One region of the Rhizobium grahamii genome, then DNA from elsewhere that is predicted to be linked to it. Evidence: predicted binding sites of a transcription regulator. Region 1 holds the regulator's gene; each other region holds the start of a gene.

Region 1 (3,323 bases):
TTCTGCCCTGCTGATCATCCTGACATCGCCGTCGGCAGTGCTCGGACCAAGCTTTCAGATGTCGTTCGCCGCCACGCTGGCCCTAGTTTCGGGTTATGTCGGCTGGATAAGCGGCTCGATGCCCGGCAAGGCGCTATTCGTTCACCCCGTGTTCAAACCGATCGGCTTCGTGTTTCGCTTCTTCGCCGGCATTGCCCTGACGTCGATGATTGGCGGCTTCTCGACCGCACTCTTCTCAATCGAGCATTTTCACCGCCTGAGCGCCTATGGCCTGCCGGCGAACCTGATGGCGATGCCGGTTATCTCGTTCGTCGTCATGCCTATGGGCATGCTGGCAATGCTGCTGACGCCGCTCGGCCTTGACGTTCTGCCCTGGAAGATAGCGGGCTTCGGTCTGGATATCGTCATCGACATCGCCAAGACGGTGTCGGGCTGGGGAGGCACCGTCGACGTCGGCCGCCTTCCGGCATGGTACTTTGCCGTCGCCTCTCTGGCGTTCCTGTTGCAGACGCTGCTTTTCACGCGCCTCAAATATCTCGGCTTTGCCGTCATGCTCATCGCGACCGCCTGCCTCAGGTTTCTGCCGGGATCACCTTTGCCGGAGTTGCTCGTATCGGATGACGGCTCGCTGGTCGCAGTCGTCGACGACGAGGTGCTGGCGACCAACAAACCAAAGCCCGGAGAGTTCATCTTCAATCAATGGCAGCGGGCGCTGGCGATCGAGCCGCAAGTGCCGCCGCTGATCCTCACGGATGTCCCGCCGCCACCGCAAAAGCGGGATCACGAGCGTGTGGTCCTGACCGCGAAAGAGCGGCGCGCGGCGACCGATCTCATGCGTCGATCGACGGAAACGACGCAATTTTCCTGCGCAAAATCAGCGTGGTGCGCTGTGACTTTGAAGAGCGGCTATCTGGTCGTCGTCGTCGACAATCTCGCCTATCTCGGCTCAGCATGCGACGTTGCAGACATCGTCATCACGCCCGCTCGGGTGCGGCTTGCGCAGTGCAGGTCCGGATCGCTTCTGTTTACCGGCGATAGCCTTCGGCGAACCGGCGCCCTGGAAATACGCATTGATGACCAGGGATCACCGGTGATCAACACAGCATACACCGGCCTCGACCGTCCCTGGATGCGGCAGCGGGCCTATGATTGGCGCACCGGAGCCTATGCGGACGCCGTGCGGCAGCCTAGTGATACCGGCGGATCAGCCCGACAAGCTTACCCTGTACCTTGACGCGGTCAGGGCCGAAAATGCGCGTTTCGTAAGCCGGATTGGCGGCTTCCAGCGCGATCGATGCCCCCTTGCGGCGGAAGCGCTTCAACGTCGCTTCCTCGTCGTCGACCAGGGCCACGACGATGTCGCCGGGGTTGGCCGTGCTGCCATTGCGAATGATGACCGTATCGCCGTCGAAAATGCCGGCCTCGATCATCGAGTCGCCTTTGACCTCAAGCGCGTAATGTTCGCCGGATGCCAGCATGTCGGCTGGCACCGAAATATCATGGGTGTTGTTCTGGATTGCCGAAATCGGAACGCCCGCAGCAATGCGTCCCATGACGGGCACGGAGACGGAATTGCCGTTGTCGGCACTAGGGGCGGGTTTCGGCGCAGGGGCAGGTTGCGGCTTCCCAAGGCTGCCTTCGATCACGCTGGGCGAAAAGCCACGCCGAGGCTGAATGCTGGGGCTGTATGCCTCCGGCAGCTTGATAACCTCGAGCGCGCGCGCTCTGTTCGGCAGTCGACGAATGAAGCCGCGCTCCTCGAGAGCGGTGATGAGGCGATGAATGCCCGACTTCGAAGCGAGGTCGAGTGCATCCTTCATTTCGTCGAAGGACGGCGGGACGCCGGACTCTTTCATTCGCTCGTGAATGAAGAGAAGAAGCTCCTGTTGCTTGCGTGTCAGCATCGAAGTCGAACCCCAGAGTCGTGAAACAAAGCCAGAACGGACACTATATGTTCCATATGTGTTCTGCAAGTGCCTAAATTTTCGTAAAACTTGCGTCGGACTTGTCCTGTTTTTGCATTTCATTTGCGGGATATCGAAAGCTTGTTGCATTGTTCTGCCATCGGGCGCACACCGATGCTGGTTTTGGAAGGAGGATCTGCCTGTGAGTGAAGCCCATCCTCTTGATCACATCGTCCTGCCGGTGGCCAACATAGGTCTCGCCCGCGAGCGGCTCGGCAAGCTTGGCTTCACCGTGGCGGCTGATGCCCGTCATCCGTTTGGAACGGAAAACGCCTGCGTTTTCTTCGCCGACAAAACATATCTGGAACCACTCGGGATCGCGGACACCGATATTTACGAGACGTCGCTGAAGAAGGGGAACAGTTTCACATCTCGCGATCGGGCATTTCGGTTTCGCTGCGGCGATGAAGGCATGTCCGCGGTCGTTCTCGGCACCTCTGATGCTGACCGCGACCACGCCCGTTTTCAGGCCGACAAGATCAGCGGCGGTGACATGCTTCAGTTTTCCCGTCCGATGAAAATGCCGGATGGGACGGAAACGACAGCTGCCTTTCGGCTTGCTTTTGCGGCCGATCTGAGAGCGCCGGATTTCTTCCTGTTTACCTGCCAGCGGGTCAACCCCTTGCCCGCCGATCGCAAAGCATTGGAAACGCACGATAACGGGGTCACCGGTATTGCCGATATCGTTCTGACGGCGCCCGATCCCAAGGCATTCTCGCTCTTCATGCGGCATGTGTCGTGCTCAGGCGCCGTGCGCGAGGATGCGTTCGGGGTCAGCGTAATCGCGCCGAATGCGCGGGTTTGTATTCTTTCGCCGGATGGGCTCGACGCCTATTTCGATCTTGCGGCTCCCGCTGCGGATCGCGGTCTGCGAGGCGTTGCGATCGTCTTCAAGGTTGGCGATCTCGCCGTGACAGAAGCGCATTTGGCTGCTAACGGGATGACCTACACGCGCAAGAACAATCGAATTCTGGTGAAGGCTGCGCCCGGGCAGGGCGCGCTCTTCGCCTTCGAGGAGAAACGATGAGCCAGACAAATTCCGAAGTCGTGGTTGGCGAAGGCGCCGGCCACGTCTCCTTTTCCAACGCAGGCAAGCTGTCTCTGATCGCCGGGCCCTGCCAGATGGAAAGCCGCGACCATGCGTTCATGATCGCCGGCGTTCTGAAGGAGCTCTGCGACAAGCTCGGCATTGGCCTCGTTTACAAGTCTTCCTTCGACAAGGCGAACCGGACGTCGCTCTCGGCACAGCGCGGCATCGGTCTCGAGACCGCACTCGAGGTGTTCGCTGATCTCAAGAAGGAATACGGCTTCCCTGTCTTGACCGACATTCACACCGAGGAACAATGCGCCGAGGTGGCC
Region 2 (3,323 bases), 1.9 Mb from region 1:
GAACCGTGCTGATGTGATGATTGACGAAGCGCTCGATGCGGGCGGCGACGTGATCGCGTGCATTGCTCGTGAGCTGTTCGTCGGCCAGCAGGAGTACCCGCGGACGCATGATGTGATCGCTTCCGGAAAGGCGTGCCACCGGATCGCCAAGCCAACGGATCAAACCGTCGGAGCTGATTGCCAGATCGCCATTGCCGGCAGCATGAAGACGTGCTGCACGTGCCTCGAATTCAAGCGACAGCGCTTTCTGCGACGCAGTCTGGACTGCCTTTGCGTCCGGCCCCTCTGCTCCCGCAATAGGCGTGAACCGGAATCCGGACAACTGCCCCACATGATGTCCTTCAACGAAGACATCGCCATTTACACTGATTTCAGCTTCCAGCATCGCATTCTCTCTCAGGCGCTTCATGAGCACAGATGTCCTGCGATCAACAAAGCGTTTCGTCAACCTTTCATGTAACGCATCGGACAATCGATCTTCGATTTCCCGCGTCTTTTCCTGCCAGTGTGTCGGATCGGCAAGCCAGTTGGGCCGATTCGATACATAGGTCCACGTCCTTATCTGCGCGATTCGCGCCGAAAGCGTGTCAATTTCACCATCCGTTCGATCGGCGCGGTGAACTTGTTCCGCAAGGAAGTCCTCGTTCACCGTGCCATAGCGCACGAGATCCGAAAAGAGGGTGGAGATGAGATCGGCGTGCTGGGCGGGCGCAATGCGCCTGTAATCGGGCAAAGCACACGCTTCCCAAAGCTTTTCCACGCGCGCTGGCGTCTTGGCGAGATCGATGATCTCGGGATAGCGAGACAAGTGCTCCAAAGCCTGCTGATCGACAGCAGGAAGCGCCCGCGTCAATCCGGCAACGCTTGGTCCTGTCTCAAGGCTTGCGCGCAAGGCATGCAGAGAGGCGAAATCCAGGTTCTTGGTGCGCCACTGCAGCACCTTGATATTGTCGAACTCGTGCCCCTCGATCCGCTTGATAAGCTCCTCGTCGAACGGATCGACCTGTCCCGTGACGCCGAAGGTGCCATCCCGGACGTGCCTACCCGCACGACCGGCGATCTGACCAAGTTCGGCGGGATTCAGATTGCGGAACTGGTAGCCGTCGAACTTCCGGTCCTGGGCGAAGGCGACGTGGTCGACATCGAGATTGAGACCCATGCCGATTGCGTCGGTCGCGACGAGGTACTCGACATCGCCAGCCTGATAGAGAGCGACCTGCGCATTGCGCGTCCGAGGGCTGAGCGCCCCGAGGACGACGGCAGCCCCGCCGCGCTGGCGCCGTATCAGTTCTGCAATCGCGTAGACCTCGTCCGCCGAGAAGGCGACGATCGCCGAACGCTGCGGCAAGCGAGTGATTTTCTTCTGGCCCGCATAGAAAAGCTGGGAAAGCCGCGGTCGTTCGATGATGGTGATGCCAGGGAGCAGTTGCTGCAGGATCGGGCGCATGGTGCCAGCGCCAAGCAGCAGCGTCTCGTCGCGTCCGCGCAAATGGAGGATACGATCGGTGAAGATGTGCCCGCGCTCGAGATCTCCGGCAAGCTGCACCTCGTCGATGGCAACAAAGGCCGCCTTCGTCTCGCGCGGCATCGCCTCGACCGTGCAGACCGAGAAACGTGCGTTCGGAGGCGAGATCTTTTCTTCGCCGGTCACCAGCGCAACGTTCTGGACGCCCACCTTCTCGACGACGCGCGAATAGACTTCACGCGCCAGCAAGCGCAGCGGCAAGCCGATCACACCCGTCCCATGCGCGACCATACGCTCGATAGCATAATGCGTCTTGCCGGTATTCGTGGGCCCGAGCACCGCGGTCACGCCGCGCCCGGACAATATCATCGGCTGCGATGTCAGAGTCATGGTCCTGCAAAAGGGGCGCAACGCCCCCGAAGTCAAATCGGCACGTGTGAAACACACAACACATGGACAGCCATCCCCACAAACGCAAGGGCTGATTTCGAATTGCCGTACTGATTTTCCGCGCACGAATAACTTGCAGGGTACACGTATTGCGATTCAGAACAGCGAGAGAACGAATCAGAGACGAATCGCTGCCAAGCTCCGATTCAGGGTTTGTTCACGGCTAAGTATTGATTTTGAATCGCTTTTTTCCACAAGATGCTGAATCGTCAGATTCTACCTTTGCGAGTGCTGACAATAAAATGTTTTGAATCTCTGTGTCGCAATCGTGTTGGTAGCCGCCTTTCGGCAGGCCGAATTGGACATCGGAATTTGAGCCGAAACCCTTTAGGCAGCAAAATCTCGGTAAATCTGGCGGTTTGCGAACCACAACCTATTGTATTTAATAGATCTTTAGGCATATTTCACGAATGGCTCGCTCGAAATCGTGCAAAAACACGAGAAGCTGGCTAGGAACTTGAGACTATTTGACGGCCAAAAGGTGGCGCGGAAGGATTCGAGGGAACAAAAAGCCGGCAAACGTGTTTTGTGCTCATTCTAATGGAATGCGTCGAGGTCACAGAAAATGCTCGGAACCATACTTCTTATAATCCTTATTCTGCTTCTGGTCGGGGCACTCCCGAATTGGGGGTATAGCCGCGGGTGGGGTTACGGTCCTTCCGGCGGTCTTGGATTGGTACTCGTAATCATCATAATTCTAGTGCTTCTGGCCGGATCTAGTGGCCAGTAACTTGGGGAGTAATAAAATGATGAAGAAAATTGCAATCTCGATGGCACTTTTGGCGGCCTTGGCCTCTTGCACGCCGACTGAACAGGGTACGGCAATCGGTGCCGGTACCGGTGCTGTTATTGGCGGCGCGATCAGCCATAGCTGGGGTGGGGCTGCTGTCGGCGCCGTTGCTGGTGGTCTTGCCGGCGCCCTGATCGGCCAGTCGGTCGAACGCCGCGGCTATTGCGTCTATCGCGACCGCTACGGCCGCCGTTACGAAGCACGTTGCCCGCGTAACTACTAATTTTTTCATTCAGGCGCTTGGCTGCACGCCGAGCGCCTTTTTGAACTGCGGTCGCGTCAGGTCGCGTTCACACACAAAGACGCCAGAAAGCGGTCGAGCAATCCCGCTTATGTGAGCGCTATTTCCACCTCAAGAGTTACACCAGTGCGTAGCTGGTGGTTATAGAAAAGCGTTTCACGCCCAACACAGTTTGTCGGGTGAAGAATCCAGACTTGCAGATCAGGAAGCCGCACAAAGCGGAAGGATGCGTCGGCCTGTGCATCAAGGGTCGGCCCGAGGACCGACCCTGCCCGTTTGAAGTCAATCAGCCGGCGTAAGTGACCAGCAGATCCTTTGCGTCGATCTGATCGCCGGCCTTGACGAGAACTTCGGCGATCGTACCGTCCTTCTCGGCG
Region 3 (3,323 bases), 200 kb from region 1:
GATCCGTGACGCCGATGCCTATCAGCCGGAATTTCGTGCCATCCGTCTCCCGCCTAAGAAGTTCGATGCCGGTGCGGAAAATCTTGTCGGCAAGCTGGGTCGGATCCTCGAGTTTTCGGTTGCGTGTGCGGGACTTAAAATCAGCAGTTTTCATTTTCAGGACGACGGTATTGCCGGCCACGCCGTCCTTCTTCAGTCGCCAGGATACCTTCTCGGACAGGCTTCGCAGGATCGGAACCAGCTCGTCGTATCGCGAAATGTCGTCGAAGAACGTGGTCTCCGATGAAACGCTCTTGGCTGCCTCGTTCAGGTGGACGTCGCGGTCGTCGATGCCTCGGGAGAGCCTTGCCAGCCGCTGTCCCATGCTGCCATAGCGCCGCATCAGGTCGCCTTCGTCCATCGTCTGCAGCTGTCCGATCGTACGGATTCCGTCCGCCTCCAAGGTCGCGGCGAAGGCCTTGCCGACCCCCCAGATCGTCGTGACAGGGCGTGGAGCGAGGAATTCGATCGCTTCTTCCCGCCCGATGACGGAGAAGCCACGGGGCTTCTGCAGGTCGGAAGCGACCTTCGCAAGGAACTTGCAATAGGACAGTCCGACCGAAACGCTGATCCCAAGTTCCCGCTCGACCCGCCGGGCAAACTTCGCAAGCGTGCGGGCCGGCGGATCCTGGTGGAGCCGCTCGGTGCCATCAAGCTCCAGAAACGCCTCATCGATCGAGAGGGGCTGCACGAGCGGTGTTAGTTCCTGCATCAGGGCGCGCACCTCGCGGCCGACCTTGACGTACTTCTCCATGTTGGGCGGAATGACTACGGCTTGCGGACACGCTTCCAAGGCCTTGAACATGGGCATGGCGGAACGAACGCCGTGGATACGCGCGATGTAGCATGCTGTTGACACCACGCCGCGCTTGCCGCCACCGATGATCACAGGCTTGTCGGCCAGTTCTGGGTTGTCCCTTTTCTCCACGGTCGCATAGAAGGCGTCGCAGTCGATATGGGCGAGGGTCAGTTGATAAAGTTCCTTGTGTCGCACCAGGCGCGGACTTCCGCAGGCTGCGCAACGGCGCGTTTCATCCTTCTGCTCGGCAAGGCAGTCGCGACAGAAGCCGGGAGTCTTGGCAGGAGCAGGTGACATGGGAACGAGAACAAAGGTTGAACGCTGCGACATTACCCGCTACGCTCGGGGTTCTCAAGAGACCGATCAACCTGTTCACGCATATATGCGGCGATCGCACGATTGGGGTTTCAGCCGCCCGCGAAGTGTTTCTTCAGCAGAAGGCCGGCCTGATCCCATCCCGAAGCCGAGACGATCGCCCCCACCGGCGGAGGTGCAAACTGACGGAAATCAGCGTTCGCCATCATGCTTATCAGGAAGCACTCTGGGACATTCTCCGCGACCGAAAGCAGGTTTCTCTGGATGTCATCGATGAAGGCGACGGGCAGGGCACGGCGCGCATGCAACTTCGCGACGATCGGACCCTTGGCCTCTTCCGAGGCAATCATTGCGAAATCAAGGCCGACTTCATCGAGCAGAGCGCGCCGGATAGCCTGATGGCGCGGCGGCATCGCCGTCAGGAACACGATATCGGCGTCCTCGGCGAGCGCGTGCAGCGTTTCGATCGCCCGTTCCGCCGGCTTCTGCCAAAGGTTCTGGCTGGCGAAAAACTCATCCTGGAAACTCGAAAACGAATCGCGGTCCATCTCGCTGCCGTCGAGCAGGGAAACGATGTTGCCGTGGAGACGGAATGATCTCGGCAGCAGATCGTAGTTATGAGAGCGAAGGAAATCCGTGAACGGCGAAAGGAACTCGAGAACCACCTCGTCGATGTCGCAAACCACCAGGGGGCGATCGCGAAGCCGCACATGCGAGAAATCCGTAACGACTTGCAACGTCAATACTCCCCGGAGCCCAGGCCGGGTGGCGAAAAATGCAACCAAGCGGCGTTGAGAACGTCGGGCGGCGTGCCGGTAGCCTCGCAAAAGGCCATCGCGGTTGGCTCGTGGTTCATCAGGAAATCCATCATTCCGGAGAGGAAGCCTGGATCGTTGATGGCGTGCCTCACCTGGGAGGGCTCGACGCCTGTCAGGGCTAGAAAACGGCCGAAAAGATCTTGCTCGTTCGCGAGCCAGGCCAGAACTGCGATGGCAGTTTGCTGCGGATCGACGGCATGTTGCTTGGAAGGTTTGAAGTTGCTCTGCATTTCTTGCGGTAAGTTACCTATTTTTCAACCAAATACCGATAGGGTGCAGCCATCGGTTTCGTGGAGCCGCGCCTTCGCATGTCTTCGCATGCGCTGAACGATCTCCAGAACGGACGTTAGGACGACGTGCCATGCCTAAACAGGTGATGATTGTAGAGGATAACGAGCTCAACATGAAGCTCTTTCGCGACCTCATCGAGGCGTCCGGCTACACGACGATTCAGACACGCAATGGCATGGAAGCCCTTGATCTCGCCCGCAAGTATCGTCCGGATCTCATCCTGATGGACATCCAGTTGCCAGAGGTTTCCGGGCTTGAGGTCACCAAGTGGCTCAAGGAAGATGACGAATTGCACGTCATTCCCGTGATCGCTGTCACCGCCTTCGCGATGAAGGGCGATGAGGAGCGAATCCGGCAGGGCGGCTGCGAAGCATATGTGTCGAAGCCGATCTCGGTGCCGAAGTTCATCGAGACCATCAAGACCTATCTGGGTGATGCATAAGGATCGGAAGAGCTGATGACTGCACGCATCCTGGTCGTTGACGACATTCCGGCGAATGTGAAGCTTCTCGAAGCGCGCCTCATCGCCGAATATTTCGATGTGATGACGGCCGGCGATGGTTATCAGGCGCTGGCGATCTGCGAGAAGAATCAGGTCGACCTGATCCTGCTCGACATCATGATGCCGGGAATGGATGGGTTCGAGGTTTGCGAACGGCTCAAATCCAATCCGAAGACGGCGCACATTCCTGTGGTCATGGTAACGGCACTCGACCAGCCCGCCGATCGCGTGCGTGGGTTGCGAGCCGGCGCCGACGATTTCCTGACGAAGCCCGTCAACGATTTGCAGCTGATCGCCCGAGTGAAGAGCCTCCTGCGCCTCAAGACGCTCAGCGACGAACTGCGTGTTCGCGCTCGCACGGCGCAGACCATGGGGATCGACGAGTTGCTGCGTGCGGAAACGCGCGGTGAGGAGGGCGGTCAGATCCTTCTGGTCGATGGTCGCGCCAATTCCCAGGAGCGCATCGTCAAGGCCCTGAAGCCTGTTGCCCATGTGTTTGCCTTGTCGGATGCCCAGGCGGCGATCTTCGAAGCGTCGGAGAACCCGTTCGATCTCGTCA
Region 4 (3,323 bases), 1.4 Mb from region 1:
GCTCTCTAAGGGGTAGCAGAGAGGGGTTTCATATGGCTCTGAAGTTGATGCTTGCGAGTGCACTGGCGATTGCCGCCCGTGCGGTGCCTTACACTGTCATGCCGCCGCGCGGCAAAACGTTCGTTGCGCATTCCAGCGATCACCTTCCGATGCGGTCGACGCCGATCAACCCGGACTGGATCGTCGCCGGCGACCCGCAGGCGCGTACCGCCGAGCATTCGCGCGGCCATGACGACGCGGCGCTGACCGCGATCTGGGACTGCACCGCTGGCGAGTTCCGCTGGTATTTCGGCTGGGACGAAACGGTGATGATCCTCGAGGGTGATGTCCATATCACCACGGAGGATGGCGTGGAGCGCGTCCTGCGCACCGGGGACGTGGCTTTCTTTGCCGGCGGCACTTGGGCGAGCTGGCGCGTCGACACCTACGTTCGCAAGGTCGCCTTCCTGCGCAAGCCGTTTCCGAAGCCGGTCGCCATCGCCTACCGCCTTCGCAATATGTTCAGGAATACCGGCACCCAGCAGGGCATTGCCGCCTGATAAATTCGCGGTCGCGGGACGCTGCCGTCACGGATTCGACGTTGCGTTCCCACCCGCTGCGGCCTACATCTGTCGCGCATCAGCTAAGGGACAGAAATGGCTAAGATCAAGAATGTAGCGGTCCAGATGGACCATGTCGCCTCCATCAATATTGCGGGCGACTCCACCTTTGCCATGAGCCTCGAGGCGCAGACCCGCGGCTATAAGCTTTTCCATTACACGCCAGACCGCCTGAGCTTCCGCGATGGCACGCTCTACGCGTCTGTCGAGCCGATGACGCTGCGCGACATCAAGGGCGATCACTACGACCTCGGCGCGCCCGAGCGCGTCGATCTGTCTACCATGGATGTGGTGCTGCTGCGCCAGGACCCGCCCTTCGACATGTCCTACATCACGTCGACGCATCTGCTGGAGCGCATCCATCCGAAGACTCTCGTCGTCAACGATCCGGCCTGGGTGCGCAACTCGCCGGAAAAGATCTTCGTTACCGAGTTCGCCGATCTGATGCCGAAGACCCTGATCACCAAGGATGCCGGCGAAATCCGCCGCTTCCGCGACGAGATGGGCGACATCATCCTGAAGCCGCTCTACGGCAATGGCGGCGCCGGCGTATTCCACTCGACGAAGGACGATCGCAATCTGTCGTCGTTGCTCGAGATGTTCGGCCAGCTCTTCCGCGAACCGTTCATTGCCCAGCAGTACCTGCCTGACGTCCGCAAGGGCGACAAGCGCATCATCCTCGTCGACGGCGAGCCGGTTGGCGCGATCAATCGCGTTCCGGCAGAGCACGACAGCCGTTCCAACATGCATGTGGGCGGACGCGCCGAGGCGACCGAGCTGACCGCGCGCGAACAGGAGATCTGCAAGCGCATCGGGCCTGCCCTTCGCGAACGCGGCTTCCTGCTCGTCGGTATTGATGTCATCGGTGACTACATGACCGAAATCAACGTCACCTCTCCGACAGGCATCCGCGAAGTCAAGAAGTTCGGCGGTGCCGATATCGCAAGCCTGCTGTGGGACGCGATCGAAAGAAAGCGGTCCTAACCACCTTCGAGCACCCTTCGTTCTGCTTCTACAACCCGCTGCAACCAGGTTGCAGCGGGTGGGTGAATCTGTTCCGCCCCTGTTCTTGTTTTATTCTATTTTCTATGCCAGATTGCAATCCGCGGCGATGAAGGGTCGCGAAATCTGGTGTAAACGGTTGCGCTACAGGGGATCGCGCATGGTCGCACGCGTCAGTACGGTTGCATTTCAGGGCATCGAAGGCGTGCCCGTCGAGGTCCAGGTCATGGTCGCGCCGGGCAAGGTCGTGACGCAGATTGTCGGCCTGCCGGATAAGGCAGTTGCAGAGAGCCGCGAGCGGGTCCATGCCGCCTTGCATGCCTCCGGCCTCGCGCTGCCGGCCAAACGCGTGACCGTCAATCTGGCGCCGGCCGACCTTCCGAAAGAAGGCTCGCACTTTGATCTGCCGATTGCGCTGGGGCTGATGGCAGCACTCGGAGCGATACCGGCGGACGCATTGTCCGGTTATGTGGTGATCGGCGAACTCAATCTCGACGGAACGATCGCGCCCGTCGCCGGCGCGCTGCCCGCCGCAATCGGCGCCAATGCCGTTGGCAAGGGGCTGATCTGCCCGGCCGACAGCGGCCCCGAGGCCGCCTGGGCGAGCAGCGATCTCGATATTCTGGCACCCCGAAGCCTGATTGCGCTCGCCAATCATTTTCGCGGCACGCAGGTCCTGTCGCGGCCGGAACCTTCGATACGGGCGATCGGCGGAAACCTGCCCGATCTCGCGGATATCAAGGGCCAGGAAAGCGCCAAGCGTGCGCTGGAAGTCGCAGCAGCCGGAGGGCACAATCTCCTGATGGTCGGCCCGCCGGGATCGGGCAAATCGATGCTTGCGGCCCGCCTTCCGTCGATCCTGCCGCCGCTGTCGGCTGCGGAGTTGCTCGAAGTCTCGATGATCCATTCGATTGCCGGACAACTGCCCGGAGGCAAGCTGTCCGATCGCCGTCCGTTCCGCACGCCGCATCATTCCGCGACCATGGCGGCGCTTGTCGGCGGCGGGCTCAGGGCAAGACCCGGCGAGGCATCGCTCGCGCACCACGGCGTTCTGTTTCTGGACGAGTTCCCGGAGTTCTCGCCACAGGCGCTCGATGCTCTCCGCCAGCCCCTGGAGACGGCCGAGTGCATCATCGCGCGGGCAAATCACCGCGTCGCCTATCCCGCCGATATCCAGCTCGTCGCGGCCATGAACCCGTGCCGCTGCGGCATGGCGGGCGAACCGGGGCATAGCTGCGCGCGAGGGCCGCGCTGCATGAGCGATTATCAGGCGCGAATATCAGGCCCGCTGATGGATCGCATCGATATTCGCATCGATGTCCCGGCGGTATCGGCGGTCGATCTGATCCGCCCGATGCCAGCCGAGCGGAGTGCCGACATCGCGCGACGGGTGGCAAAGGCGCGCGACATGCAGCGCGCGCGGTTCTCGGCGCATGGTGCGGCCGGAACAGGGACCAATGCGCGTTGCTCGACGGCGATGATCGAAACCCATGCCGCCCCGGATGCCGCCGGCCTGCAATTGCTGCGGGATGCGGCTGAAAAACTGAAATTCTCCGCGCGCGGCTATCACCGGGTGTTGAAGGTGGCCCGCACGCTTGCCGATCTCGAAGGCGCCGAAACCGTCGGCCGCATTCATCTGGCGGAAGCGATTTCCTACAGGATGGCGGGCGAACGCCTAAGCGCGGCAGTCTGAAGAAGAAAGGCCCCATTGGAGCCTTTCAA

Evidence for each region. Region 1 encodes LexA, which represses DNA repair genes until DNA is damaged. Its sites were predicted from a motif close to TGTTCNNNNTGTGTTCNG; they were not measured.
Region 2: a site for LexA is predicted at 2,013-2,030, ahead of FZ934_RS15790 (helicase-related protein). Genes of this name have one in related genera too.
Region 3: a site for LexA is predicted at 1,142-1,159, ahead of FZ934_RS05010 (DNA polymerase IV). Genes of this name have one in related genera too.
Region 4: a site for LexA is predicted at 1,664-1,681, ahead of FZ934_RS17975 (YifB family Mg chelatase-like AAA ATPase). Genes of this name have one in related genera too.

What each region holds. Positions count from the first base shown of each region.
Region 1 covers NZ_CP043498.1:1,203,982-1,207,304, forward strand. The annotation lists gene FZ934_RS06005 (ComEC/Rec2 family competence protein) at 1-1,234, shown strand, start outside; gene lexA (transcriptional repressor LexA) at 1,188-1,904, opposite strand; gene FZ934_RS06015 (VOC family protein) at 2,107-2,991, shown strand; gene kdsA (3-deoxy-8-phosphooctulonate synthase) at 2,988-3,323, shown strand, end outside.
Region 2 covers NZ_CP043498.1:3,272,172-3,275,494, forward strand. The annotation lists gene FZ934_RS15790 (helicase-related protein) at 1-1,855, opposite strand, end outside; gene FZ934_RS15795 (DUF3309 family protein) at 2,481-2,645, shown strand; gene FZ934_RS15800 (YMGG-like glycine zipper-containing protein) at 2,662-2,928, shown strand; gene pyc (pyruvate carboxylase) at 3,233-3,323, opposite strand, start outside.
Region 3 covers NZ_CP043498.1:1,001,571-1,004,893, forward strand. The annotation lists gene FZ934_RS05010 (DNA polymerase IV) at 1-1,135, opposite strand, end outside; gene FZ934_RS05015 (hypothetical protein) at 1,246-1,890, opposite strand; gene FZ934_RS05020 (DUF3572 domain-containing protein) at 1,893-2,201, opposite strand; gene FZ934_RS05025 (response regulator) at 2,333-2,704, shown strand; gene FZ934_RS05030 (PleD family two-component system response regulator) at 2,720-3,323, shown strand, end outside.
Region 4 covers NZ_CP043498.1:3,728,570-3,731,892, forward strand. The annotation lists gene FZ934_RS17965 (cupin domain-containing protein) at 33-539, shown strand; gene gshB (glutathione synthase) at 636-1,583, shown strand; gene FZ934_RS17975 (YifB family Mg chelatase-like AAA ATPase) at 1,762-3,294, shown strand.